3 regions of the Streptomyces sp. NPDC017448 genome follow, and region 2 is predicted to be linked to each of the others. Evidence: riboswitches for the same ligand, from Rfam matches in the RefSeq annotation. Region 2 holds a riboswitch; each other region holds the start of a gene.

Evidence for each region. A riboswitch is a leader RNA that binds a small molecule or an ion and turns the genes downstream of it on or off. The one in region 2 is predicted to bind thiamine pyrophosphate.
Region 1: it holds a riboswitch for thiamine pyrophosphate, as region 2 does, so the genes downstream of both, thiO (glycine oxidase ThiO) here and ACH4K1_RS08640 (thiamine ABC transporter substrate binding subunit) in region 2, are expected to answer to the same signal.
Region 3: it holds a riboswitch for thiamine pyrophosphate, as region 2 does, so the genes downstream of both, thiC (phosphomethylpyrimidine synthase ThiC) here and ACH4K1_RS08640 (thiamine ABC transporter substrate binding subunit) in region 2, are expected to answer to the same signal.

Annotation. Positions count from the first base shown of each region.
Region 1 is NZ_JBIRLM010000004.1:181,484-185,797, reverse strand. It holds gene ACH4K1_RS09850 (Rv2175c family DNA-binding protein) at 40-405, opposite strand; gene ACH4K1_RS09845 (NAD(P)/FAD-dependent oxidoreductase) at 506-1,741, opposite strand; gene ACH4K1_RS09840 (hypothetical protein) at 1,837-2,178, opposite strand; TPP riboswitch at 2,231-2,343, shown strand; gene thiO (glycine oxidase ThiO) at 2,341-3,555, shown strand; gene thiS (sulfur carrier protein ThiS) at 3,657-3,869, shown strand; gene ACH4K1_RS09825 (thiazole synthase) at 3,872-4,314, shown strand, end outside.
Region 2 is NZ_JBIRLM010000003.1:292,749-297,062, forward strand. It holds gene ACH4K1_RS08630 (phosphatidate cytidylyltransferase) at 1-551, shown strand, start outside; gene rlmN (23S rRNA (adenine(2503)-C(2))-methyltransferase RlmN) at 661-1,767, shown strand; TPP riboswitch at 1,875-1,991, shown strand; gene ACH4K1_RS08640 (thiamine ABC transporter substrate binding subunit) at 2,073-3,170, shown strand; gene ACH4K1_RS08645 (ABC transporter permease) at 3,251-4,314, shown strand, end outside.
Region 3 is NZ_JBIRLM010000006.1:294,707-299,020, forward strand. It holds gene ACH4K1_RS13585 (SsgA family sporulation/cell division regulator) at 1-15, shown strand, start outside; gene ACH4K1_RS13590 (YibE/F family protein) at 37-1,383, opposite strand; TPP riboswitch at 1,454-1,591, shown strand; gene thiC (phosphomethylpyrimidine synthase ThiC) at 1,584-3,359, shown strand; partial or broken gene ACH4K1_RS13600 (YybH family protein) at 3,543-3,785, opposite strand; gene ACH4K1_RS13605 (hypothetical protein) at 3,666-4,022, shown strand; gene ACH4K1_RS13610 (DUF805 domain-containing protein) at 4,271-4,314, shown strand, end outside.

The DNA of each region.
Region 1 (4,314 bases), on a different contig from region 2:
CGCTTCGGACGGCCCGCGCACCGCTTCCTGTCGGATCGGTCAGACGGCGAGCGCCTGGGCGCGGCGCTTCACCTCCGTCCCGCGATTCTCGCTCAGCGCCTGCGCGGGGGTGCCGGGCAGGGTCGGGTCGGGGGTGAAGAGCCACTCCAGCATCTCTTCGTCGGAGAAGCCGTCGTCCCTCAGGAGGGTCAGGGTGCCGGAGAGGCCCTTGACCACCTTGTCGCCGTCGATGAAGGCGGCGGGCACCTGGAGCGTCCGGTTCTCCCCACGGCGCACGGCGATGAGCTGGCCCTCCTTGACCAGCTGGCGCACGCGCGTCACCTCGATGTCGAGCATCTCGGCGATGTCGGGGAGGTGGAGCCAGGCAGGTACGAGAGCATCGGTCTTTGCGTCAATCTCGGTCACGAGGACAAGCGTGCCATCCAGGACCGACAGCCGGTAGCCGGGCCGACCGTACGGGGGCGGGGCCGCGGCGGGCCGGGGCCGCCCGGCGGGGCGGACTCCCTCAGAGGGCGGCGGACTTCAGGGGTACGGCCGGGTCGGCGGCCCTCTCCGGATCGAGGGCGGCCCCCGACTCGATGAGCCTGCGCCCCTGGGCGAGATCGCGCGGGCGGCCCACGGCCAGCACGGCGACCAGCGCGCCCCCGCGCAGCCAGCACACCGACCAGGCCGCGTCCGCGCCGTCGCCGCGCCACAGCAGGGTGTCGGCGTCCGCGTGGTGGCCGGCGTACTGGACGAAGCGCCCGAACTGCTCGGACCAGAAGTACGGGACGGGGTCGTGGACGGGCAGCGGCGCGCCGGTCCCGGCGGCCATGATCGAGGCGGCGGCGGTCCGCGGCCCCTGGAGGGCGTTGTCCCAGTGGTGGACCAGCAGGCGGGTTCCGTAGCGGGCGGAGGGGAAGGAGGCGCAGTCCCCGACCGCGTAGACGTCGGGCAGCGAGGTGCGCAGCGCGCTGTCGGCGGTGACCGAGCCGTCCGGGCCGAGCGCGACGCCGGAGCCGGCCAGCCAGCCGGTGGCGGGGCGCGCGCCGATGCCGACGACCACGGCCCCGGCGGGCAGCACCCGGCCGTCCGCGAGGACCACGGCCCCCTCCTCGACGCGGTCGACCCGGGCCCCGGTGAGGAGTTCGGCGCCGCTCTCGGCGTACCAGGCGGCCATCGGGGCGGTCACCTCGGCGGGCAGGGTTCCGGCGAGCGGGCGGGCGGCGGCCTCGACGACGGTGACCGCGCAGCCCGCGGCGCGGGCGGCGGTGGCGAACTCCGCGCCGATCCAGCCCGCCCCGACGACGACCACGTCGTGCTGCCGCGCCAGGACGGGCCGCAGCCGTGCGGCGTCGTCGAGCGTGCGCAGCAGATGGACGCCGGGCACGCCCTCGGCTCCGGGCAGGGCGACGGGCTCCGCGCCGGTCGCGATGATCAGGGCGTCGTAGGGGACGGGTCCGTCGACGGTGTCGAGCACGTGGTCGGCGGCGCGCAGGGCGGTGACGTCCAGGCCGAGGCGCAGGGTGACGCCCAGCGCCTCGAAGTCGACGTCGAACGCGGAGTCCTCGGCCTTGCCCAGCAGCACGGCCTTGGACAGCGGCGGCCGGTCGTAGGGCTGGTGGGGCTCGGCGCCGATCAGGGTGACGGGCCCGGTGAAGCCCGCCTCCCGCAGGGCGACCGCGCTCTGCACGCCGGCCATGCCCGCTCCGACGATCACGGCGTTCCGGGCGGGGCTCTTCTCCGTCTGCTGCTCGCTCACCTGTCCACCCTAACCACCTGACGAAGCGTCAGGGGGAGGGCCGCCGGAAGCGGCGGCGCCGGGACGCGGGCGGGCCGCAGCCGGGACGCCGCCCGTCAGGAAGGCAGCTCCTCCACCACGCTGGTCCCGTCGCCCTCCTGGGACTCCCACGCCCACCGCTCCTCCAGCCGCACCCGGCCGTCGGGAAGGCCGACGACGGTGGAGAGGCAGTGTCCGCAGGAGGTGGTTCCGTCCTGCCTGAGCTGGACGTAGCGGAAGTCGAGCGCGTCCCCGTCCCGGGTGCCGACGAGATGGCCGCGGACGACGTCGCCGCCCGCGTACTCGGCCCAGATCCGGCCGTCCTCCTCGTGGTACGCGAACCGGGTGCGGGTTCCGACCTGGCCGGGGGCCTGGTCGGCGACGGGCGCGAGGACGAGTCCGTCGAGCGAACGGGCCATGGCGGCTGCTCCCCTACTGGGCGGCGGGCGGCGGGGTTTAGGGTGGCCACGGTAGAACACTCGCGGGAGCCCGGACGCACCGGGCTGAGAGGGAGGCTGGCCGGCCTCCGACCGTACGAACCTGATCCGGATCATGCCGGCGAAGGGAGGGGCTGGACACCCATGCGCGTCTCGGGAAACACCCCCGGGGCCCCGGAAGGGGCCCTCGGGCCGAAAGGATCCGACGTCCTCGTCGTCGGGGGCGGCGTCATCGGCCTGGTCACCGCCTGGCGGGCCGCCCAGCGCGGGCTGACCGTGACCGTGGCCGATCCGGCTCCGGGCGGCGGGGCCGCCCGGGTCGCGGCGGGCATGCTGGCCGCCGTCACCGAACTGCACTACGGCGAGCAGATGCTGCTCGGCCTCAACCTCCTCTCCGCCGCCCGCTATCCGGCGTTCGTCGAGGAGCTGGAGGCGGCGAGCGGCCGGGACACCGGCTTCCGGACCTGCGGCACGCTCGCCGTGGCGCTGGACTCCGACGACCGGGCGCACCTGCGCGAACTGCACGCCCTCCAGGAGCGGTCGGGCCTGGAGTCGGTCTGGCTGAGCGGCCGTGAGTGCCGACGCCTGGAGCCGATGCTGGCCCCGGGCGTGCGGGGCGGCCTCCGGGTCGACGGCGACCACCAGGTGGACCCGCGCCGCCTCGCCGCGGCGCTGCTGACCGCGTGCGAGCGGGCCGGGGTCGCCTTCCGCCGGACGACCGCCGAGCGGCTCACCGTCGCCGGGGGCCGGGCGGGCGGGGCGCTGCTCGGTGACGGGACCGAGTTCGCGGCCGACCAGGTCGTCCTCGCGGCGGGCAGCCTCAGCGGCCGGCTCGCGGGGCTCCCGCCGGAGCTCGTACCGCCGGTGCGCCCGGTCAAGGGCCAGGTCCTGAGGCTCACCGTGCCCCCGGCGTACGCCCCCTTCCTCAGCCGCACCGTGCGCGCCGTGGTCCGGGGCGGCCACCTCTACCTGGTACCGCGGGAGAACGGCGAGCTGGTCGTCGGGGCCACCAGCGAGGAGATGGGCTGGGACACCACGGTCACCGCCGGAGGGGTCTACGAGCTGCTGCGCGACGCCCACGAGCTGGTGCCGGGGATCACGGAGCTGCCGCTGACCGAGACCCGGGCCGGTCTGCGGCCCGCCTCCCCGGACAACGCCCCGCTGCTCGGCCCGACCGCCCTGCCCGGTCTGCTGCTCGCCACCGGCCACCACCGCAACGGCGTGCTGCTGACGGCCGTGACCGGGGACGCGATGGCCGACGCGCTCACCACCGGCGAGCTGCCCGAGGCGGCCCGCCCCTTCTCCCCCGCCCGCTTCGAGGCCGCCGCCGCCCCCGTACCCCAGGAGCAGTCCGTATGACCCAGCAGTCCGCAGGACCGGAAGCCGCCACTGCCCGGACCGGCCCCGCGGCCGTCCCCGAAGCCGCCGCCGTGCCGGGAGCTGGCGTGCCCGAAGCTGGCGTGCCGGGAGCCGTCTCCGTCTCCGTGAACGGGGAGGTCCGGGCCGTTCCCGCCGGAACGGATCTGGGCGCCCTCGTCGCCACCCTGACGCGGGCCCCCGCCGGGGTCGCCGCCGCCGTCAACGAGAGCGTCGTCCCGCGCGGCCGGTGGGCCGCGACACCGCTCGGCGAGGGCGACCGCGTCGAGGTCCTGACCGCCGTCCAGGGAGGCTGACCGTGTCGGACGACGTCTTCACGCTGGGGCCCGCGACCTTCGGCTCCCGGCTGATCATGGGCACCGGCGGGGCGCCGAGCCTGGAGGTGCTGGAGCGTTCGCTGATCGCGTCGGGCACCGAGCTGACCACGGTCGCGATGCGCCGGCTGGACCCGACCGTCCGGGGTTCGGTGCTCTCGGTGCTGGAGCGGCTCTCCATCCAGGTCCTGCCGAACACCGCCGGCTGCTTCACGGCGGGCGAGGCGGTGCTGACCGCCCGGCTGGCCCGGGAGGCGCTCGGCACGGACTGGGTGAAGCTGGAGGTGATCGCCGACGAGCGGACCCTGCTGCCCGATCCGATCGAGCTGCTGGACGCGGCGGAGGCCCTGGTGGACGACGGGTTCGTGGTGCTTCCCTACACCAACGACGATCCGGTGCTGGCCCGGAAGCTGGAGGACGTGGGATG
Region 2 (4,314 bases):
TGACCGCCCTGGCGGTGCTGGTCTGGCGGATGACCCAACCGCCGGAGGGATACCTCAAGGACGTCACCGCCGGGGTCTTCGCGACGTTCTACGTCCCCTTCCTGGCCACCTTCGTCGCCCTGATGCTGACGGCGGACGACGGCGAGTGGCGCGTCCTGACCTTCCTCGTCCTCACCGTGGTCAGCGACACGGGGGCGTACGCGGTCGGCTGGCGGTTCGGCACGCACAAGCTCGCCCCGCGCATCAGCCCCGGCAAGACCCGCGAGGGCCTGCTCGGCGCCGTCGCCTTCGCGATGGCCGCCGGCGCGCTGTGCATGGAGTTCCTGATCGACGGCGGCGCCTGGTGGCAGGGGCTCCTGCTCGGCCTCGGGGTCGCCGCCAGTGCCACCCTCGGCGACCTGGGCGAATCCATGATCAAGCGGGACCTCGGGATCAAGGACATGGGCACCCTGCTCCCGGGCCACGGCGGGATCATGGACCGGCTCGACTCGCTCCTGCCGACCGCCCCGGTCTTCTGGCTGCTGCTGGTGCTGTTCGTGGGCTCCGCCTGACTCCCCACGCACCCCGGTACCCCTTCCCACCTGCACGTTCCACGAGTGAGGGTCCGTCGTCCACAGGGCGTCGGGCCCTCACTCGTATGTCTGCGACACTGGATGAACCATGCCTAAGCCCGGAGAACTCACTTTCGTCGCGCCCCGCGGAGCCAAGAAGCCCCCGCGGCACCTCGCCGACCTCACGCCCGCCGAGCGCAAGGAAGCGGTCGCCGCGACCGGTGAGAAGCCCTTCCGCGCCCAGCAGCTCTCGCAGCACTACTTCTCGCGGTACGCGCACGACCCCGCCCAGTGGACCAACGTCCCCGCCGGGTCGCGCGAGAAGCTGGCCGAGGCGCTCTTCCCCGAGCTGATGTCGGTGGTCCGGCACATCAGCTGCGACGACGACACCACCCGCAAGACCCTGTGGAAGCTGCACGACGGGACGCTGGTCGAGTCCGTCCTGATGCGCTACCCGGACCGCGTCACCATGTGCATCTCCTCGCAGGCCGGCTGCGGCATGAACTGCCCGTTCTGCGCCACCGGCCAGGCCGGCCTCGACCGCAACCTGTCGACCGCCGAGATCGTGCACCAGATCGTGGACGGCATGCGCGCCCTGCGCGACGGCGAGGTGCCCGGCGGCCCGGCGCGGCTGTCCAACATCGTCTTCATGGGCATGGGCGAGCCGCTCGCCAACTACAAGCGCGTGGTCGGCGCGATCCGCCGGCTCACCGACCCGGAGCCGGACGGCCTCGGTCTGTCGCAGCGCGGCATCACCGTCTCCACCGTGGGCCTCGTCCCGGCCATGCTGCGCTTCGCCGACGAGGGCTTCAAGTGCCGCCTCGCCGTCTCGCTGCACGCCCCGGACGACGAGCTGCGCGACACCCTCGTCCCCGTCAACACCCGGTGGAAGGTCCGCGAGGTCCTGGACGCCGCCTGGGAGTACGCGGAGAAGTCCGGCCGCCGGATCTCCATCGAGTACGCCCTGATCCGGGACATCAACGACCAGGCGTGGCGCGGCGACCTGCTCGGCAGGCTGCTCAAGGGCAAGCGGGTCCACGTCAACCTGATCCCGCTGAACCCCACGCCGGGCTCCAAGTGGACCGCCTCGCGGCCCGAGGACGAGAAGGCGTTCGTCGAGGCCATCGCGGCCCACGGCGTGCCCGTCACCGTCCGGGACACCCGCGGCCAGGAGATCGACGGGGCCTGCGGGCAGCTCGCGGCCTCCGAGCGCTGAGGCGAGGGACCGCGCCGGGGCCCGGCCGAGAGCGGAGGCCCGTGGCCCCACGCGGCCTCCCGGACCGGTCGGAAACCGTCCGTGTAGCCTGGGCCGGAACCAACTTCATATTCCGACAGGGGAGCGCCACAGCGCTGAGAGTGCGGCACCGAGGACAGGTCGGCCGCAGACCCTCTGAACCTCGCCCGGGTCATTCCGGGTAGGAAGTTCGGACAGTACTCAAGCTGTTGCGCCCTGCCCGCCTCCGGTTCGCCCGGGAGCGGGCAGGGCCGCGTCTCTTCCTGGTCACCCCCAGGAGGAACCACATGACCACCACCACGAAGTACGCGGCGACCGCGCTCGCCGCGGCGCTCGGCGTCACCGTGCTCGCCGGCTGCGGCGGCGACGACGGCTCGGCGGGCCCCGGGGCGTCCAAGGGCAGCGGCTCCAAGACCGTGACCCTGGTCAGCCACGACTCCTTCAACGTCTCGGAGGGCGTGCTGAAGGCGTTCACGGAGGAGACCGGCTACCGGGTCAAGACCCTCAAGAGCGGCGACGCCGGAGCCGCGCTCAACCAGGAGATCCTGACCAAGGGCTCCCCGCGCGGCGACGTCTTCTTCGGCGTCGACAACACCCTGCTCTCCCGCGCCCTCGACAACGGCCTGTTCACCCCGTACGAGGCCGAGGGCCTGGACCGGGTCGCCCAGGACACCCAGCAGGACGCGAAGCACCGCGTCACCCCCGTCGACACCGGCGACATCTGCGTCAACTACGACAAGAAGTACTTCGCCGACAAGAAGCTCGCGCCGCCGAAGACCTTCGAGGACCTGCTGAAGCCCGCGTACAAGAACCTCCTCGTCACCGAGAACGCGGCCAGTTCCTCGCCCGGTCTCGGCTTCCTCCTCGGCACCGTCGCCTCCCAGGGCGAGGACGGCTACGAGGCGTACTGGAAGAAGCTCAAGGCCAACGGCGTCAAGGTCGTCGACGGCTGGGAGCAGGCGTACAACGAGGAGTTCTCCGGCTCCGCCGGCGGCAAGAAGACCGGCGCCGACCGGCCGCTCGTCGTCTCCTACGCCTCCAGCCCGCCCGTCGAGGTGCTCTACGCCGACCCGCAGCCCGAGGAGGCCCCCACCGGGGTCGCCACCGGCACCTGCTTCCGGCAGACCGAGTACGCCGGGCTGCTGACCGGGGCGAAGAACGAGGTGGGCGGCAAGGCGCTGCTGGACTTCCTGATCAGCAAGACCTTCCAGGAGGACATGCCGCTGAACATGTTCGTGAACCCGGTCGTCGAGGACGCGAAGCTGCCGGAGCTGTTCACGAAGTTCGGCGAGCGGGTCGAGACGCCGCCCACCGTGGCGCCCGAGAAGATCACCGCCCACCGTGAGCAGTGGATCCAGTCGTGGCAGTCGCTGGTCCTGAAGTAGAGCCCGGGAAGCGGACCGCCCGGCCCGCGCCGCCCGCGCGCGGGGCCGGACGGCGCGGGGCCGCGCTGCGACTGGGCCTGATGGCCGTGCCCGTCGCCTTCTTCGCGGTCTTCTTCGCCTACCCCGTGGCCGCGATCGTCGGCCGCGGGCTCACGACGGACGACGGCTGGCGGTTCGGGCGGATCGGCGAGGTGCTGGGCCGCCCGGACATCCTCGACGTCCTCTGGTTCACCACCTGGCAGGCCCTCGCCTCGACCGCGCTCACCCTCCTGATCGCCCTGCCCGGGGCGTACGTCTTCGCCCGCTTCGCCTTCCCCGGCAAACAGGTGCTGCGGGCCGTCGTCACCGTGCCGTTCGTGCTGCCGACCGTCGTCGTCGGCACCGCGTTCCTGGCGGTGCTGGGGCGGGGCGGGCTCCTCGACGAGCTGGGGGGCGTCCGCCTCGACACCACGGTGTGGGCGATCCTGCTGGCCCACGTCTTCTTCAACTACGCCGTCGTCGTCCGCACGGTCGGCGGCCTGTGGTCCCAGCTCGATCCGCGCCAGGAGGAGGCCGCCCGGGTGCTGGGGGCCGGACGGTTCGCCGCGTTCCGCCGGGTGACGCTGCCCGCGCTCGCCCCGGCCGTCGCCGCCGCCGCGCTGATGGTCTTCCTCTTCACCTTCACCTCCTTCGGCGTCGTGCAGATCCTCGGCGGACCGGCGTACTCCACCCTGGAGGTGGAGGTCTACCGGCAGACCGCCCAGCTGCTGGACCTGCCGACCGCCGCCGTGCTGACCCTGGTGCAGTTCACCGCGGTCGGCGCGATCCTCGCCGTGCACGCCGCGACCGTGCGCCGCCGGGAACGGGCGCTGAAGCTGGTCGACCCGGCCCGGACCTCCCGCCGGCCGCGCGGCGCGGGGCAGTGGGCGCTGCTCGGCGGCGTCCTGCTCACCGCGCTGCTGCTGATCCTGCTGCCGCTCGGCGTGCTGGTGGAGCGTTCCTTCGAGGGAGCCGGCGGAGCGGACGGTTACGGCCTCGGCTACTACCGGACCCTCGGGTCCGCCGGGTCCGGCGCCTCCTCCACCTTCCTGGTGCCGCCGCTGGAGGCCGTCGGCAACTCCCTGCGGTACGCGCTCGTCGCGACGCTGATCGCCCTCGTCGTCGG
Region 3 (4,314 bases), on a different contig from region 2:
CAGAACGCCGGGTGACCGGGCGCACCCGGTGCCCCCTCACCCCTTCTTACGACGACGGCCCCGGCCGGCCCGCACGGGCGCGGCCGTAGCCGTCTGTGCGCTGCCGGCCCCCGGGCGGTCCGCGGAGACCACCAGCGCGGCGAGCGCCGTGGTCACCGGCACCGAGGCGACCAGGCCGATCGACCCGATCAGAGTGCGGACGATCTCCTCGGCCACCAGCTCGCTGTTGGCCACCGTCCCCATACTGCTCTGGGCGATGGAGAAGAGCAGTAGCAGGGGCAGTGCCGCGCCCGCGTACGCCAGCACCAGGGTGTTGACCACCGAGGCGATGTGGTCCCTCCCGATCCGGATACCTGCCCGGTACAGCCCCTTCCAACCCATTCCGGGGTCGGCCTGGTGCAGTTCCCAGACCGCGGAGGTCTGGGTGACCGTCACATCGTCGAGCACCCCGAGCGAACCGATGATGACACCGGCCAGCAGCAGGCCGCTCATATCGATGTCCGGGTAGAGGCCGTGGATGAGGCCGGTGTTGTCGTCGGTGTTGCCGCTCAGGTTCGCCCAGCCGATGAACAAGGAGCCCAGCAGCCCGATCAGCAGCAGGGAGATCAGGGTGCCGACGACCGCGACGGAGGTGCGGGCCGTCACGCCGTGGCACAGGTAGAGCGCCGCCAGCATGATGGCGCTGGCCCCGATCACCGCCACCACCAGCGGATTCGAACCCTGCAGGATCGCCGGCAGGATGAACAGGGTCAGCACGGCGAACGACACGGCCAGCGCCACCAGCGCCATCACCCCGCGCAGCCGGCCCACCACGACCACCGCCAGCGCGAAGATCCCGGCCAGCAGCGCCATGGGAACCTTCCGGTCCACATCGGTCACGGAGTACTGGAGGTCGCGCGGTGCGTCGGGGGCGTAGGCCACCACCACGCCCTGGCCCTCCTTCAGCTGGCGGGGCGCGTCCGGCTGGACCACCTCGACGAACCTGCGGCCCTTGTCGGGGCCGCCGGCCACCTCGACGGTCGCCTTCGCGCACTCCCCCTCCTGCTCGTTGACGGCCTCCCGCCCCGAGGGCGTGGAGGTGTCGCCGGTCGGGGGCACCTGCGAGGCGTTGACGTCGGCGCAGTCGACCTTGACGACCTGGACGACCTTCCCGTCCTGGGTCTGCCGGTCGAAACCGACGCCGGTGCGTTCGTGGTCGGGCGCGCCGCCGGGCCAGAGGGCGATCAGGCCGATGACGACCGCCGTGGCGAACGGGATCACCACGGCGGCGATGACCTTGCGCAGATGCCGGGAGACGGGAGCGGCCGGGCCGTGGCTGTGCGTGTGGCCGTGGGAGTGGCCCTGGGGCGGCTGGGAAGCGGAGTCGCTCGGGGGAGAGGTCACGGGGCGATCATCGCAAGAACGCGGGGGCCCTCTGGTCAGCACGCCGGAAAGGACGCTAGCGTGGAGGCACCTTTGCACACGCGGGAGCTCGGAGCACCGGGCTGAGAGGGCGCTGACCGCCGTACGTCCGCACGTACGGGAAACGCTGCGCCGACCGCCGAACCTGTTACCGGGTAATGCCGGCGTAGGGAGTAGGTCTCATGACCACATCGGACGCACGCACGCCTGCCTCGAAACAGAACGACGAGGCCGGGAAGTCCATCGGCTGGCACAAGGGGTACGTCCAGGGCTCGCGCCCGGACCTCCGGGTGCCGGTCCGACAGGTGCACCTCACCAACGGCAAGGACGTGACGCTGTACGACACGTCGGGGCCGTACACCGACCCCGCCGTCGACACCGATGTCCGCCGCGGCCTCACGCCTCTGCGGGAGAACTGGATCATCGCCCGCGGCGACACCGAGGAGTATGCGGGACGGCCCGTCCGCCCCGAGGACGACGGGCTCAAGCACACCTCGCCGCGGGGCGGGCTGCGCAACCTCGACGCCGTCTTCCCGGGCCGCCCGCGCCAGCCGCGCCGCAGCCGCGACGGACGGCCCGTCACCCAGCTCGCGTACGCCCGGCGGGGGGAGGTCACCCCGGAGATGGAGTACGTGGCGATCCGGGAGAACGTCGAGGCGGAGGTCGTACGGGAGGAGATCGCGGCGGGCCGGGCGGTGCTGCCGGCCAACGTCAACCACCCGGAGATCGAGCCGATGATCATCGGCAAGCGGTTCCTGGTGAAGGTCAACGCCAACATCGGCAACTCGGCCGTCACCTCCTCCATCGAGGAGGAGGTGGACAAGATGACCTGGGCGACGAAGTGGGGCGCCGACACGGTCATGGACCTGTCCACCGGACGCAACATCCACACCACCCGCGAGTGGGTGCTGCGCAACTCCCCCGTGCCGATCGGCACGGTCCCGCTCTACCAGGCCCTGGAGAAGGTGGACGGCCGGGCCGAGGAGCTGACGTGGGAGATCTACAAGGACACCGTCATCGAACAGGCCGAACAGGGCGTGGACTACATGACGGTGCACGCCGGAGTGCGCCTGCCGTACGTCCCGCTGACGGCCCGTCGCAAGACCGGGATCGTCTCGCGCGGCGGTTCGATCATGGCGGCCTGGTGCCTCGCGCACCACAAGGAGTCGTTCCTCTACGAGCACTTCGAGGAGCTCTGCGAGATCCTCGCGACGTACGACGTCACCTACTCGCTCGGTGACGGACTGCGCCCCGGCTCGATCGCGGACGCCAACGACGAGGCGCAGTTCGCCGAGCTGCGCACCCTGGGCGAGCTGAACACGGTGGCCAAGCGGTTCGGCGTCCAGACCATGATCGAGGGCCCCGGGCACGTCCCGATGCACAAGATCAAGGAGAACATCGACCTCCAGCAGGAGATCTGCGAGGAGGCTCCGTTCTACACGCTGGGCCCGCTGACCACGGACGTGGCGCCCGCCTACGACCACATCACCTCCGGTATCGGCGCCGCGATGATCGCCTGGTGGGGTACGGCGATGCTCTGCTACGTCACGCCCAAGGAGCACCTGGGGCTGCCGAACCGGGACGACGTGAAGACCGGCGTCATCACCTACAAGATCGCCGCCCACGCGGCCGACCTGGCCAAGGGGCACCCGGGTGCCCAGGAGTGGGACGACGCCCTCTCCGACGCACGGTTCGAATTCCGCTGGGAGGACCAGTTCAACCTGGCCCTCGATCCGGAGACGGCCCGGGAGTACCACGACGAGACGCTGCCCGCCGAACCGGCGAAGACGGCGCACTTCTGCTCGATGTGCGGACCGAAGTTCTGCTCGATGAAGATCTCCCAGGACATCCGGCGGCAGCACGGCGGTTCGCAGCAGGAGATCGAGGAGGGCATGGCGGCGAAGTCGAAGGAGTTCGCCGCCGCCGGCAACCGGGTCTACCTGCCGATCGCCGACTGAGCCGCCCGGCGGCCGGTCCGTCCCGGTCGCCGGGACGGACCGGCCGCCGCCTGGACCGGACGGTGGTCGGGCCTGCTCCGGGCCGGGCGGCTGCGCCGTGCCGAACGGGTTGTCGATGACGTAGCGCCAGAACCCGTCGGAGCCCCGGCGGGCGACGTCGGTGGCCGTGCCCGCGATCCGGACCTGTTGGCCGTGCGCCGCCCGGCCCTCCACGGCCCAGTCGACGATCAGGAGCGCCAGATCGCCGGAGACGTAGGTGTGGCGCGGGGAGACCCGGATCGGTACGGGCAGGGCGAGGAAGTCCCGGTGGGCCGGTATCCGGTCGGGGCCGGTCCGGGGGCGGCCGGGCCGGGGGACGAACAGCGCGTCGGCCTCGTACAGCCGGTCGACGACGTCGGCGTCGAAGGTGTTGAACGCCCGCTCCAGGACGTACGGGTGATCGGCGGCGACGGTGGTCCGATGCACACGGGCGGGATGCGTCATGCCGTCAGTGAACAGCCCGCCGACGCGGGTCACCCAACGGATACCCACGCGGCCGGCGACCGGGAGCCGGCACCCACCGCCCGCGGCCGCACGGCCCGTCCCGGGCCGGACTGCCCGGTCGAGGTGGCCCTCGCCGCGGCTGAGCGGCCGGAGGCGGAAGCACCCGGCGCGGAGCCCTGAACCGGCCGTGGTGGCAAGGCCCGTAGGGCGTTCTGCGTGGATTGGCCAACCTCGGCCATTCCGAAGGTATTTGCGGGGGTTGAACGCCTTATTGGGCGACAGTATGGACACAGTCGTGTGGCAGGTGGATGTACGTTCCCCTCCTGCGTCAATGCAGCTTGACCCAGTCCTTATCTGTGGCTTACTTTCCGGCTTGCTTGGCTGAAAAGGGGAGCCCTCGCACGGGGGGCTTCGGGGAGGGAAACACAGTGAACTGGTACCTGGCCGTACTCAAGAACTACGCAGGCTTCAG